DNA from 2 places in the Acidocella sp. genome. Region 2 is predicted to be linked to the other one. Evidence: riboswitches for the same ligand, from Rfam matches in the RefSeq annotation. Region 2 holds a riboswitch; the other holds the start of a gene.
The links. A riboswitch is a leader RNA that binds a small molecule or an ion and turns the genes downstream of it on or off. The one in region 2 is predicted to bind cobalamin.

Region 1 (7,574 bases), on a different contig from region 2:
TGCCCGACTTGGTGCCGCTGCGCCTTTTGATGGGAGTAGCAGGTGTTCTTGCTGCGCTGGCTAATTTGTCCTTATTGTGGGTGCCGGATGTTGGCGCGCTATTTGCCGCCCGCTTCATCACGGGTGTTGCTTTGGCTGGTATTTATCCGCCAGCGCTGAAGCTCATTTCGACATGGTTTGTGCACGGACGTGGACTGGCGCTTGGCTCGGTCATCGCCGCCCTGACGCTGGGGTCAGCCTTTCCGAATTTAGTCCGCGCTCTCATCCATGGTCTTGTCTGGCAGGATGTCGTTATCGCCGCTTCCGTTGCCACGCTAATCGGCGCTGGCGTGCTCGCAATATTGTCTCGTGAAGGGCCGTTTCCTTTCAGCCGGGCTGTGTTCGATCCACGGCAAATCGGTGCGGTTCTGCGCAACCGTCCATTAGCTCTCGCGAATTTGGGGTATTTTGGGCATATGTGGGAACTTTATGCCATGTGGGGGTGGTTCCTCGCCTTCACATCGGCGGCGCTTCCCGGTTTGGGCTTAGTCAGTACGAGGGACGCTTCTTTGATCACCTTCGTTGTCGTTGCTTCGGGGGTAGCGGGCGCTGTGCTGGGTGGTTTCATGGCGGACCGAATCGGGCGGACGGCGACCTCCGCCATCATGATGGTCGTCTCCGGACTTTGCGCGCTTACGATCGGGTTCGTTTTTACAGGGCCGCTCTGGCTTTTCATGGCCGTCGCGATCGTCTGGGGTGTTAGCGTCATAGGTGATTCCGCTCAGTTCTCTGCTATGGCCACCGAGGTTAGCGACTCACGTTATGTTGGCACCGCAATCGCGTTACAGCTAGGGCTAGGCTTCGCGCTCACGATTGTTTCGATCCGGCTGACGCCATTGCTTGCAACCGCGATCGGTTGGCGGTGGAGCTTCTTGCTGCTGGTGCCTGGGCCTGCGGTTGGCGTTATTGCCATGCTTATGCTTCGCCGGCATCCAGATGCACATAGAATAGCGCATGGGCGCAGGTGAGTGGAGCAAAGACGCTCGGGTTTTGCATATTTTCAGGCAAAGCCGACTTTGTGGTTGGCGGGGGGCACTCCTCTCAGGATCGTCAGCATGGCGATGCGCCAAAAAACCTCCAATCCAAAACACCCCCCAAAAGTCCTATAAGCGCTGCTGCCAGACACTTTCTGAGAACTTTTTGTCTGAAACCTACGGAATTTTTTCGGGTTTGACGAGTTCAAATTCGTCCAGCCTCTTGAGGCGGTAGACGATGAAGGAGACGATCCAGGCCACAGCGAAAATACCGACGATTGCGTAGCCGAGCAGGCCGAAATTATTGTTTAGATCATCCATTCCCTTCCAGAACCAGCCTTGCAGGTTCAGCTCACCCGCGATCAGCCCCAATGTCTCGATCCCGCCGATGAGGATGGCCACGGCCGCCGACACGATGGTGATGGTGAGATTGTAATAGAGTTTGCGAATTGGCTTGACGAAGGCCCAGCCATAAGCGCCAAGCATTAAGATTCCATCTGTCGTGTCGACCAGCGACATGCCAGCGGAGAAAAGTGCCGGGAAGGCGAGAATCGACCATACTGGCAGACCCTTGCTGGCTTCCGTCCCGGCCACGGTCAGCAGGCTGACCTCGGTCACGGTGTCGAACCCCAAGCCGAAAAGAAAGCCAATTGGCAGCATCTGCCAACTCTGGTTGACGAAGTGAAAGAGCGGTCGCAACACGCGGGCGATCAGGCCACGGTTGTTGAGCAGAAGGTTGAAGCTGTCGTCGTCATAGTGTCCACCGCGGCGCACATGCCGGTAGGTCTTGTATACGCCTCGCGCGACGGCGAGATTGAGGATCGCCATGATGAGGAGGAAGGATCCTGAAACAAGGGTACTGACGATGCCAGCAATATCGTTGAACTGATCGAACCCCTTCTGCAACTTCATCACGGCCACCGCGATGAAGAGGGTTCCTATGAGAAGCACAAGTGAATGCCCGATCGAGAAGAAGAATCCTACCGTGACCGGACGTTTGCCTTCCTGCATGAGCTTGCGCGTCACGTTGTCGATGGCGGCGATATGATCCGCATCCACCGCGTGACGCAGACCGAAGCCATAGGCCAGCAGCGCGGTGCCCAGGAGCACGGGATGGCCATGAAAGGCGAGAACCGCCCAAGCCCAAGCACCGATATTGGCGGCGATGAGGAATATATAGATCCCGATAACCTTGCCTTGGACATCGGGGGAATTGTCATTGAAGACGTGTCTTAAAGTCCTGAACATGAAGTCTGCCTCAAATGGCGTTTGTCTCGGCAAGCGAGGGCAGGCAGCAGAACCCGACCCTTCACCGGTGCACCCCGCCCGGTGTGAATGCGTTGACGCCTCTTGATGGCAGGTCTCCTGGCTCGCGGGTCCGCGTCCCTCACCGCCTTCCCGGGTTGACCCAGTGGCTTCATGATGAGCGACTCGCCGCTTACAGTTGCGGGGGCAGCCGCGGCATTGAACCGCGTTCCCTTTTCATCCTCCTCGCGGAGGAACCATCGGCGCCAATTAAGCGGAAACGACAGGGCACTGCAAGTATTGCGGCGCTGGGGGCTTACACCACGAATTCACCAAGTGAGACAGATACGCCCGTAAGTCAGGCCCCAGCGGCTCCAAATCATTTGGCAACGGATAAGAGCATGAAAATAAAATGCGCCTAACCTTGTGTCATGAACAGAGCGAAGACCTCGGCTTGGCTGGAGACGCCCAGTTTTTCATACAGGTTCCGGCGATGCACCTTCACCGTCTCGGGCGAAATATCAAGCCGTGCCGCGATGGCCTTGGATGAATGCCCGGCCAGCAGCAATAATGCGATCTGAGTTTCCCGGTCTGTGAGCGCGGGCGTGCCCTTCTGGCGCAAGCGGGCCTCCAGACTGACGGCCCGGTCCGGCGCAATGCCCGCCGATGCGATCTGCATATCGGCAGAAGCCTTCATCAGAGGCAAAAGCCAGGGCAGGACCAAGCACAGCCAGCCCATTTCCTCATTCGTGAACCGGTGATGGCAGCCCAGCGAGAATGACAGCGTGCCATGGGGTGGCATTGGCAGCAGAAATTGAACCTCGTCCGCCACCACATTCAGCGCGAAATAGCGTTGATAATATTCGGTTTTCTGGAAATATTCCGGTGCCACATCATCCAGCCGGTACAAGCCAGGAGCAAACTCCCCCAGGGAAAACAAATAATACGGGTCGATCTCGTAAAAGCTTTGCACATATTCAGCGAACAGCGCTTCATCCAAGAGTTTTTCGCCGCCCACGCCAAGCGGGTGCGGAGACCGGCCGGGGCGGAAAATCAGCGCCACCCAGGAATCGAAAGCGGTGGAATGGCGCAAGACCCCCGCCAGAGCCGCCCAAAAGCCCTCATCGCCCAGATGCTCCAGCACGCGGCCTAGTCTCTGATGGAAAATGAGATCGGAAATGGGAACCATCTACCCCTATGTCGCTATGCGGCTACCCCCGAAATGGGATGGAAATTGCTGATTTTTATATGCAATTTTCCTTGTCCTGCAACAGGAGATGAGATGAGAGGCATTTCAGGCCGTGCGGCCGGGATCTTGGGAGGGCCGCTACCCGGCATAACCGGCCCTTGAGCACGGCCACAGAGGGGGCCGGGGTAAATCCATCCGCATGGGGGTCACCACCATTCTGCCCCGCGCTGTTGTGTCTCAATAATCAGACAGGCGGTCGGAATTTTAACCTTAACGCCATTTCATTGCCTGACTCTCTTACACAGCATCGGCCTAACGCAAGAAAAGCGGATCATGAACGACACATTGATATTCACGAACGGAAAAATTTTTACCATGGACCGGCGGCAACCATGGGTTGAAGCATTCGCGGTAAAAGCCGGGCAGATCGTCGCGGCGGGGGATAGAGGCGACGTCGAATCCAAAGTCGGCGGTGGTGAGATTATTGATCTCGGTGGCCGTTTCGTCATGCCCGGCTTTATCGACGCGCACCTGCATTTCGCGTGGGGCGCGTCATATGTTGAGGATATCGGCGTTCGTCATGCGCGCACCATGTCTGAGGTTTTGACCAAGCTCCGCGATTACGCGAAGGCAAACCCAGCCAAGGAATGGCTCGTTGGCCATGAATTCAGCTATGGCTATCCAGATCTCGCAAGTGGCGCATTTCATAAATCGATGTTCGATGAAGTCGTGAGCGACAGGCCGGTTTTCTTCTATTCAGGCATGGCCCATGCGGCCTGGGTCAACTCAAGGGCTCTCACCGCCGCGGGTATAAACAGCACAACCCCGGACCCTGAAGGCGGTATCATCGTGCGCGACGAGCATGGCCAACCCACCGGATGGCTGAAGGAAAATGCGGCCTTTCTCGTCAAGCGCCTCATCCCGCCCGCCACGGCGGAGCAGATGACGTCAGCCTTGGAAAAAGCACTCGCCTTGGCCGCAAGCTGCGGCATCACCCGCGTCCAAAGCGCTGGGTACGATGATCATATTTTCTCCATTTTGCGGGAGCTGCAACAAAAAGGGCGGTTGACCTGTCGTTTCACCCTCTCAAGTGTCATTGAGCCATCCGCCGATGTGGATGCAAAGCTTGCGGAGATGACGGAACTTCGCACCGCTTATGACGATGATTATATCCAATTCCGCATCGGAAAATTCTTTCTTGATGGCGTGCTGGAATCCCACACTGGCTACATGCCTCGCGGCTATGCCGACCAGCCTGAGGAAACGGGCGTGCTTTTATGGGAGGTCGAAGATTACCGGAATGCCGTCGCAAAGGTGCAGGCATCCGGTTTTCAGGTCTGGACCCATGCAATCGGAGAGGGAGCCATTCAAACCGCGCTGGACGCTTACGAGGCCGACGCCAAAAACTCGAAATTATGCCGCCCACGTGTCGAACATGTCGAAATTCCCCGGGCGGGGGATATTGCCCGTTTCAGGAAAATTGGCGCGATCGCCAGCCTGCAACCTTCGATGATCTACCCCAAGGATGAATGGCTGGGCATGGAAGGCATATGGGAAGTCAGGGCAGGCGGGGAGAATCTTCCTCGTGCTTTTCCCATTCGCGCCATCCTCGATGCTGGCGGTGCCGTTGCCTTTGGGACGGACTGGCCGATCATCGATCTTAACCCGCTTCTTGGCATCAGAAAAGCCGTGGTCCGGCAAAGCATGGACCGCCAGCCTGAATCAGGCTGGGTTCCCGCGCAGGCGGTAACGGTTGAAGAGGCATTGCAAGCCTATAGTTTGGGCGCGGCCTATGCCGGGCATCGTGAGCACCGCGAAGGCAGCATCAGCGTTGGCAAGCTAGCCGATCTGGTGATCCTGGATAGCAATCCCTTGACGCAGGACCCGCAAGCCATCCCGGACCTTTGCGTCACGGCCACACTCGTCGGTGGCCAGCTCGTTTATGGTACATTGCCTGGCCACGCGCTCCACGACGCCTGATTTTAGATCGCTTGAAAAGAACGAGGCCAACTCCATGCGCAACCCCGCCTATGACATCCTGTTCGAACCGCTCGCCATCGGCCCGCTGACCGCCAAGAACCGCTTCTACCAAGTGCCGCATTGCAATGGCGGTGGTTATCGCGATCCTTCGGCGGTCGCCGCGATGCGCGGCATCAAATCCGAAGGCGGCTGGGGGGTGATCTTCACCGAACAGACCGAGATGCATCAGACCTCCGAGATCACCCCCTTCATCGAACTGCGCCTTTGGGACGATGCGGATATTCCCTCCCTGCGCCGGATGTCGGATGCCATGAAATCCCACGGCGCCCTGGCGGGCATCCAGCTCGCCTATTCCGGTATTAACGGCCCGAATCTCTACACCAAGGAAATTCCGCTCGCCCCCTCCGCGCTGCCCATCCGGACCTTCACCAACGATCCCGTCCAGGCCCGCGCAATGGATAAGGGAGACATCAAAAATCTGCGCCGCTGGTTTGTGAACGCGGCCAGGCGCTGCCAAATCGCCGGCTTCGACCTTATCTGCCTTTACGGTGCGCACGGTTTCGGTGTGTTCCAGCATTTTCTCTCCCGCGCCACCAATCAGCGTACGGATGAATATGGCGGTGCCCTGGAAAACCGCGCGCGTTTCGTCAACGAGGTTGTCGCGGACATCCGCGATGCCGTGGGCGATAAAATGGCCATTACCCTGCGCGTCAGCCTGGATGAAACGATTGGCGATCTTGGTTTCTCCAACGCCGAGGTGCATGATTTTGTTGAAATGAACAAGGATCTTCCAGACCTCTGGGATCTCGCCCACGGCACCTGGGAGGATTGCTCCGGCCCTTCTCGCTTCAAGGAGGAAGCCGCGCAGGAGCTTCTTGTGAAAGGTATCCGGGATCTTACCTCCAAGCCCGTGGTGGGGGTGGGGCGCTTTACCTCGCCGGATGTCATGGCTCGCCTCGTCCGTCAGGGGGTTCTGGATTTCATCGGTTGCGCCCGGCCCTCCATCGCGGACCCGTTCCTGCCGCGCAAGATCGAGGAAGGCCGTGAGGACGACATCCGCGAATGCATCGGCTGCAATATCTGCATCACTGGAGATATGACGATGTCCGTCAGCCGCTGTACGCAGAACCCCACCTTCATGGAGGAATGGCGCCGGGGCTGGCACCCGGAAAAAATCGCGGGAAAGGGGGCTTCGGACAACGTGCTGGTCATCGGCTCTGGCCCGGCGGGGCTGGAGGCGGCGAGGGCTTTAAGCCTGCGCGGGTACGATGTGGCCCTGGCCGAAGCCAAGGAGCGTTTGGGCGGGCGCGTGGAGCGTGAACGCCTGCTGCCGGGCCTCTCCGCCTGGGGACGGGTGATGGATTACCGTCTGTACCAGTTGGGCCAGCGCCCAAACGTGCAAATATATCCCGGTTCGGAACTAGGTGTTGAGGATGTCCTGGAATTCGGCTTCCAGAATGTCTGTATCGCCACCGGCAGCGCCTGGCGAGCGGATGGCGTGGCGCGCCAGCATGTGGTGCCCATGCCGGCGCGCGGCAATCTGCCGGTCTTCACGCCGGATGATATCATGGCCGGCCGCCTGCCCACTGGCCGCGTGGTGCTGTTCGACGACGATCATTATTATATGGGCGGTGTCATCGCCGAACGCCTGGCTCAGGCGGGGTGCGAGGTGCTGCTCGTCACCCCCTCCGCCTATGTGTCCGACTGGACGCGCAACACACTGGAACAAGCCGCCATCCATCGCCGCCTGGTCGAAGTGGGGGTGAAGATCCTGCTGAATACCGGCATCACGCAAATCCGGGCCGAGGGAGTGGAGACAAATTGCGTCTATACCGATGCGCGCAACGTGCTGGAGGCGAACGCGCTGGTTATGGTCGCCTCGCGCCAAGCCAATGATGGCCTCTTTCACCAGCTACGGGCGCGTCAGACGGATTGGGCGGATGCGGGCCTCAACTCCGTCCAGCTCATCGGCGATGCCGCAGCCCCCGGCCCCATAGCCTGGGCCGTCTTCGCCGGGCATCGCTATGCGCGTGAGCTGGATACCGGCGTATGGACCGAGGAATGGGGCGATACGCTTGGTTTCCGCCGTGAAATCACGGCTCTCTCGCCGGATTTGTAATCGCCCGAGGCATTTTCGGCCCGGCGGC
Region 2 (7,574 bases):
GTGCGCGGCGATCCGCGCCGCCATTTCCTCATCCCCCGCCTCGGCGGTGGCGATGTAATGGGGCGGCCCGGGCAAGGCCAAGGCCCGGTTTTCGGCATAAAGGCTCTTGCCTGAGCGCGTGCCACCCGTGACGAGAATGATCATGGGCCGTCTCCAAACATCATTTGGCCGCGTTGCAAAGCCCGCCCGGGCCGGCGCGCCGGCCCTCTACAAAATCAGCAGCACCAGCACCACCAGCAACAGCAATCCCAGCCCGCCGCCATAATAAATACCGCCAGATCCCACGAACAGCCCGCCATGCAGGCCAAACCCGCCGCCCAACAGCAACAGAATGAGCAGAATAACCAGTAAAAGCCTCATCTCTTATCCTCCTGTCCCTTGGTGTCTCTCCAGGATCTGGGGAGATGAAGCCGCCCATGCCGGCGGCTTTCCGTCTCTTCATGAAATTCTCATCGCCCGCCCTTCAAAACCACGGCGCGGCTCAAGGCACGGGCCCGCGCGCTTCGCCGCCGGAGTCCAAAGCTTTGTCCGCGCCCACGCCTTTCAGCCCGGGCGGTTTCGGCCTAAGCCGGACAGGCGCTAGAACCCTGATCCCATGTCCTCGCCGCCCGTCCTCCGCCTGCTGCTCATCCGCCATGCGCGCGCCGTCAACCGCACCGACCTGGCCGGGCGGCTGGACGTTCCGGCGCAACCGCCACACGGCCCCTCCCTTGCCCATGCCCGCCAGCGTCTCGCCGCCCTCTGGCCAGACCCGCCGCGCCTTGTCACCAGCCCCGCCTTACGCTGCCGCCAGACCGCCAGCGCCTTGCTGCCGGGTATACCGGCACACGAGGATGCCCGGCTCTGGGAGCAGTATTTCGGCGCATGGGAAGGGCAGGCCACCGCCTCCTTGCCGGATCTCGGCCCGCTCAGCCGCGCCGCCCTCGCCGCGTACCGCCCGCCCGGCGGAGAAAATTTCCAGGATCTCGCCAGCCGCGCCACGCCCGCCCTGCGGGAAATCGCCACCCAGGGTCCAGCCATCATCGTCACCCATGCCGGGGTGATCCGCGCCGCGCTCGGGCTGCTGGGCTTGGGCGAGGCCGCTCTGGGCCTGGCCTTCGAGATTGCCCCCCTTTCCGCCACGCTGCTCACCGCCTCGGCGGGAGACGCATGGGCCATCGGCTTCGTCAACCTGCCCTTGGCGCCCCAATGATGTGGCACCCCGCCGCCATGGCGCTCGCCTTGGCGCTCGACGCCGCCATCGGCTGGCCGGACGGGCTGTTCCGCCGCATCAGCCACCCCGTCACCTGGTGCGGCGCCTTGATCTCGGGGCTGGAAACACGCTGGAACCAAGGCGGAACCGGGCGGCGGCGCCTGGCCGGGCTGGTGGCGGCCTTGCTGGTCATCCTGCTCAGCGCCGCCGTGGGGGCGCTCTTGCAGGCCCATGCCGGCCCATGGCTCACCGCCCTTCTGGCCTGGCCGCTGCTCGCCGCGCGCTCCCTGCACCAGCATGTCGCCGCCGTGGCCGGGCCCCTGGCGCGGGACGACCTGCCCGCCGCGCGCCGCGCCGTTTCCATGATCGTGGGCCGCGACCCGGACAAGCTGGACAGCCCCGCCATCGCCCGCGCCACGCTTGAGAGCCTGGCGGAAAACGCCTCCGATGGCATCATCGCCCCGCTTTTCTGGGGCGCGCTCTTCGGCCTGCCCGGCATCATGGCCTATAAGGCCATCAACACGCTGGATTCGATGCTGGGCCACCGCGTCCCGCGCTATCGCGCCTTCGGCTGGGCCAGCGCGCGCATCGACGATCTCGCCAATCTCATCCCCGCGCGCCTCACCGCCCTGCTCTTCGCCCTGGCGGCGCGGCACAAACAAGCGGCCCTGCGCACCGCCTGGCGGGACGCGCGGCATCACCGCTCCCCCAATGGCGGCTGGCCCGAGGCGGCCATGGCCGGGGCGATGGGGCTACGCTTGTCCGGTCCGCGCATTTACGGCAACGAGACCGCCAACGAACCATGGATCAACGCCCCGGGCCGCGACCCGGGGGCACAGGATATTATCGCGGGGCTGGGCCTGTACCGGCGGATGCTGCTGCTGGCCGCCGCCTGTCTGGCGCTCGCCGCCATTTTATAGAGGCTTGAGATGAAACGAGACCATGGCGGCGATCTGGACACGGCGATCCAGCAATATGGCGGCACGCATGCGGACTGGATCGACCTTTCCACCGGCATCAACCGCCAACCCTACCCCGTGCCCGCGATCACCCCGGCGGCCTGGACCGCCCTGCCCGCCGCCAGCGCCACCGCGAAGCTGGTCGCCACCGCCCGCACCGCCTACCGCACGCAAGGCGCGGTGCTGCCCCTGGCCGGGGCGCAGGCGGCCATCCAGTCCATCCCGCTGCTCTCCAAGCCCGGCCGGGCGAAGATCATGTCCCCCACTTATAACGAGCATGCCGCCGCCCTGCGCGCCCTGGGCTGGCAGGTGGAGGACGCCGCGACGGCGCAGGCAACCGCCGGAGCCGACCTCGCGGTTATCGTGAATCCGAATAACCCGGACGGGCGTTATCACGATCCCAAATCACTGCTGGCGCTGCTGCCCAAGGCCGGGCGGCTGGTGGTGGATGAAAGCTTCGCCGACCCGTACCCTGAACTCTCCCTGGCGCCGGAAGCAGGCCGCGAGGGGCTGGTGGTGCTGCGCTCCTTCGGCAAATTTTATGGGCTGGCGGGCATGCGGCTGGGTTTCGCCCTGGGATGCGACGCGGACATCGCCGCCCTCTCGCAAGTGGCTGGCCCCTGGCCGGTCTGCGGCCCGGCGCTGGAGATCGGCGCGGCGGCCCTGGCCGACACAGGCTGGGCACGGACCACCATTGCCCGGCTGATGAGCGAAATCGACCGGATGGACCGGATGGCCGGGCTGGCGGGCTGGCGGGTTGCCGGCGGCACCTGCCTGTTCCGGCTCTACGACACGCCCAACGCCGAAGCCGCGCGGGCAAAGCTGGCGACGCGCCATATCTGGTCGCGGATCTTTCCTTATTCCGACCGCTGGGTCCGGCTTGGCATGCCGGGCACCGAGGCCGAATGGGCACGGCTGGGCGCGGCACTTCTGGAGGCATGATGGAATTCAACGCGGAACAGGCCAGGATCCTGGCCGAGATCATGCTTTGGCGGCGGGATGTGCGGCATTTCCTGACCGACCCGGTGCCCGAGGCGGTGCTGGACAGGCTGCGCCTGGCGATGGACCACGCCCCTTCCGTCGGCAATGCCCGGCCCTGGCGGGTGATCCGCGTGGAAAGCCCCGCCTTGCGCGGCGCCGTGCGGGCGGAGTTCACGCGCTGCAACCAGGAGGCCGCCGCCAGCTATGAGGGCGAGCAGGCGGGCGCCTATGCCAAGCTGAAACTGGCCGGGCTGGACGCCGCCCCCGTGCAGCTGGCGGTGTTCACCGAGACCGACCCGGAGGCCGGGCACCGCCTCGGCCGCGCCACCATGGAGCTGACGCTACAGCAATCCACCGCCATGGCGATCTTCGCGCTCTGGCTGGCGGCGCGGGCGGAGAATCTGGGGCTGGGGGCGGTCTCGATTCTGGAGCCTGCCGTGATCGAGCGGCTGTTCGGCGTGCCCGCCCATTGGGAGTTTTCCGCCTATCTCTGCATCGGCAAGCCCGCCTTCACCGACGACACGCCGCTGCTGCACCGCGCGGCGTGGCAGCGGAATGAAGAAACGGTGTGGGAGCGTCGATGAGGGTTCGCTGTTTTCAGCAACCAGCCATCCCAAAACCCCCTATGGGCTGAGGGCCAGCACCCCCTCCACATCCAGATGCGCCTCCAGATGCGCGGCCAGCCCATCCAGCGCCGCCTCGATCGCCGCGCCATGAGAGCCCGGCGCCACGGAAGCCCCGAGCATGGCCAGGAAGGCGGCGCGGAACGCATCCTCATGAAACAGCCCGTGCAGATAGCTGCCCATCACCAGCCCATCCTCCGAGACGGCACCATCGGGCCGGGAACCGACCATGGCGAAGGGGCGGGATGCGTCCGCCCCCTGGCTCTGGCCGAGATGAATTTCATAGCCCGAGACCTTCAGAGCGCTTTGGATATGGACAGCCCGCACCAGGCCAAGCTGCTTCTGGCGGTCCATGCGGGTGGAAATATCCAGCAGCCCCAGCCCCGCCATGGCGCCGGGCGGGCCTTCCAACCCCTCAGGGTCGGCAACCTCCCGCCCCAGCATCTGATAACCGCCGCAAATGCCCAGAATGCGCCCGCCGCGCCGGCGATGGGCCAGCAGGTCAATGTCCCACCCCTGGGCGCGCAGAAAAGCCAGGTCGGCGCGTGTGGATTTGCTGCCGGGAATGATCGCCAAGGCCGCATCGCCGGGAAGGGGCTGGCCGGGCTCGACCAGCACCAAATCCACGCCCGGCTCGGCCCGCAGCGGGTCGAGATCGTCGAAATTGGCGATGCGGGAGAGGACGAGGCAGGCGATTTTCACCCCGCCCCGCCCCGCCGCCACCGGGCGGGCGCGGCGGAGATCCTGCGCGTCTTCCCCGGGCAGGCGGGCGGCATCGGCGAAGTGGGGCAACACGCCGAAACCGCGCCAGCCGGTGCGGGACTGGATGAAGCCATAGCCCTCATCGAACAAACGCGGATCGCCCCGGAATTTATTGACGATGAAGCCTCGCACCAGGGCGGCGTCCTGGGGCGCCAGCACGGCCTGGGTGCCGACGATCTGGGCGATGACGCCGCCCCTGTCGATGTCCCCCACCAGCACCACCGGCACGTTGGCGGCCTGGGCAAAGCCCATATTGGCGATGTCGCCCGCGCGGAGATTGACCTCCGCCGGGCTGCCCGCCCCTTCGACGATGACGAGATCGTGCGCGGCGCCGAGGCGCTGGAAGCTGTCCAGCACCGGGGCCAGGAGCCTGGGTTTATAGGCGGCGTAGTCGCGGGCTTGCAGCGTGGCGAGGCGCTGACCGCGCACGACGATCTGCGAGCCTGAGTCGCTTTGCGGCTTCAGCAGCACCGGGTTCATGTCCGTGACCGGGGGCAGGCCGCAAGCCAGGGCCTGCAAGGCCTGGGCCCGACCGATCTCACCGCCATCGGCCGTGACGGCGGCGTTGTTGGACATGTTTTGCGGCTTGAAGGGCGCCACGTTCAACCCGCGCCGCAGCGCCGCCCGGCAGAGCCCCGCCACCAGCAGGGATTTGCCGACATTCGAGCCCGTGCCTTGCAGCATCAAGGCGCGCATCAGAATTCCACGCCGGGCTGGGCCTTGATGCCATCCCGGAACGGGTGCTTCACGGCGGTCATTTCGGTCACGAGGTCGGCGGCCTCGATCAATGCCGGTTTCGCGTTGCGCCCGGTGAGCACCACATGGGTCGAAGGCGGTTTTTCGGTCAGGAGAAACGCCACCACCTCATCCACATCCAGATATTCGTAACGCAGGGCGATGTTGATTTCGTCCAGCAGGACCATGCGGATGGCGGGGTCACGGATCAGCTCTTTCGCTTTCTTCCATCCGGCCTGGGCGGCGGCGATGTCGCGGGCTTTGTCCTGCGTTTCCCAGGTGAAGCCCTCGCCCATGGCGTGAAACTGGCACAGCGTGGCGAAATGGGTGGTGAGGAGGCGGCGCTCGCCCGTGTCCCACGCGCCCTTGATGAACTGCACCACGGCGCAGGGCATCTGGTGGGCGATGCAGCGCAGGACCATGCCGAATCCGGCGGAGGACTTGCCCTTGCCCGGCCCGGTATGGACGATGACGAGCCCTTTTTCGCCGGTCTTGCCCATCATGATTTTGTCCCGCGCGGCCTTGATGCGGGCCATTTTCTCGGCGTGGCGGGTCGCGTCGTCAGGGGAAATGGTCATGGCGGCTCTCCTTGACTCTGCCCGGCACATGCGGCCTTGTGCGGCAGACCGTGCTGGTGCCTGGCTTATGTCAGGCCAAAAGGGAATGCGATAGGGGCCCACCCTGAATCGCAGCCGCCCCCGCGACCGTGACCGGAGAGGTTGCCCGATGCCACTGGCGAAAGCCGGGAAGGTGGGCGCCGAAGGGCTTCACCGCCCCTATCCGCAAGCCGGGAGACCTGCCAGGACGGACCATTGATCGAGCGGACGGGGTGTGCCGCTACGGGGCCTTTGCGCGCGCTTGGCGCGTGTTTCCCGTTTCGCGCGCCCGCGCCGCATAGAGGAGTGCGAGGGTTGAATGGGTGCCACGCTGCATGTCTGCATCACCTGCCGGGCCGGATTGAAGCCGGCCGAGGGAGCCCCCTGCGCCGGGGCACGGGTGCATGAGGCGATCAACGCCCTTGCCGTGCCGGAAGGCGTGACGGTGAAGCCGGTGGAATGTCTTTCCGCCTGCAAGAACGGGCCGAGCATCGCGCTCACCGGCCCGGGGCGCTGGTCTTATATTTACGGGCCGGTCGGCGAGGACGATGCCGCCGTGATTCTGGAAGGGGCCGCCGCCTATGCCGGAACGTCCGATGGCATTGTGCCCTGGCGGGAGCGCCCCGCCCTTTTCCGCAAAAACGTGATTGCCCGTTTGCCAGCCATGGAAGCCAATTCATGACCGACCTCGCGAAAATTCCCGTCACCATCGTCACCGGTTTTCTCGGCGCGGGAAAGACGACGCTGATCCGGCATTTGCTGGCCAACCCCGGCGGCAAACGCCTGGCGGTGCTGGTGAATGAATTCGGCACCATGGGCGTGGATGGCGAGATCTTGCGTGGCTGCGCGGATGAGAATTGCCCGGAGGAGGCCATTCTGGAGCTGGCGAATGGCTGCATCTGCTGCACGGTGGCCGATGAGTTCATTCCCACCATGGAAAAGCTGCTCGCCATGGACAAGAAGCCGGATCATATCCTCATCGAGACCTCGGGCCTGGCTTTGCCCAAACCTCTGCTGAAGGCGTTCGACTGGCCGGCCATCCGCTCGCGCGTGACGGTGGATGGCGTGGTGGCGATGGCGGATGCGGAGACCGTTTCCGCCGGGCAGTTCGCGCCCGAGCAAGGGCGCAACGGCAATGAGCATGACACGCCGCTCTCGGAAGTGTTTGGGGATCAGATGGCCTGCGCGGATCTGATTTTGCTCTCCAAGGCGGATCTGGCCGGGGCGGAGAAGCTGGCCAGGGCGCGAGAGGTGGTGGCCAAGGCGCTGCCGCGGCCGGTGCCGATGCTGCCGATTGCCGATGGGGTGATCGAGGCGCGGATTCTGCTGGGGCTGGAGGCGGCGGCGGAAGACGATGTGGAGGCGCGGCCCTCCCACCATGATGGGCAGGCCGCGCATGAGCATGATGATTTCGCCACCATCGTGATCGACCTGCCCGAGCGGGAAAGCGCGGCGCCGTTGCTGGCGGCGATTGAAAAGCTGGGGCGCGAACAGAGGATTTTGCGGGTGAAGGGGCATGTGGCGATTGCCGGCAAGCCGATGCGGCTGCTGGTGCAGGCGGTGGGGGCACGGGTGCGCAGCCAGTTCGACAAGCCTTGGGGGGCCGAACCGCGCGCCTCGCGTCTGGTGGTGATCGCCGAGCGGCATGACCTGAACGCCAAGACAATCCGGGCGGCGCTGGGCGGGTAGAATGCATATCGTCTTCCGGGAAAACCATGGGCTGGAA

Region 1: it holds a riboswitch for cobalamin, as region 2 does, so the genes downstream of both, AB7D48_RS13775 (HoxN/HupN/NixA family nickel/cobalt transporter) here and AB7D48_RS01305 (DUF1636 family protein) in region 2, are expected to answer to the same signal.

Annotation. Positions count from the first base shown of each region.
Region 1 covers NZ_JBFWIX010000020.1:40,796-48,369, forward strand. Annotated here, with positions in the region: gene AB7D48_RS13770 (MFS transporter) at 1-1,007, shown strand, start outside; gene AB7D48_RS13775 (HoxN/HupN/NixA family nickel/cobalt transporter) at 1,191-2,261, opposite strand; cobalamin riboswitch at 2,352-2,533, opposite strand; gene AB7D48_RS13780 (helix-turn-helix transcriptional regulator) at 2,677-3,447, opposite strand; gene AB7D48_RS13785 (hypothetical protein) at 3,760-3,984, opposite strand; gene AB7D48_RS13790 (amidohydrolase) at 3,955-5,427, shown strand; gene AB7D48_RS13795 (NAD(P)-binding protein) at 5,390-7,546, shown strand.
Region 2 covers NZ_JBFWIX010000001.1:274,553-282,126, forward strand. Annotated here, with positions in the region: gene cobU (bifunctional adenosylcobinamide kinase/adenosylcobinamide-phosphate guanylyltransferase) at 1-144, opposite strand, end outside; gene AB7D48_RS01270 (DUF3309 domain-containing protein) at 208-360, opposite strand; gene AB7D48_RS01275 (histidine phosphatase family protein) at 596-1,192, shown strand; gene cbiB (adenosylcobinamide-phosphate synthase CbiB) at 1,189-2,112, shown strand; gene cobD (threonine-phosphate decarboxylase CobD) at 2,122-3,093, shown strand; gene bluB (5,6-dimethylbenzimidazole synthase) at 3,090-3,716, shown strand; gene AB7D48_RS01295 (cobyric acid synthase) at 3,756-5,213, opposite strand; gene cobO (cob(I)yrinic acid a,c-diamide adenosyltransferase) at 5,213-5,830, opposite strand; cobalamin riboswitch at 5,868-6,070, shown strand; gene AB7D48_RS01305 (DUF1636 family protein) at 6,168-6,530, shown strand; gene cobW (cobalamin biosynthesis protein CobW) at 6,527-7,537, shown strand; gene cobN (cobaltochelatase subunit CobN) at 7,539-7,574, shown strand, end outside.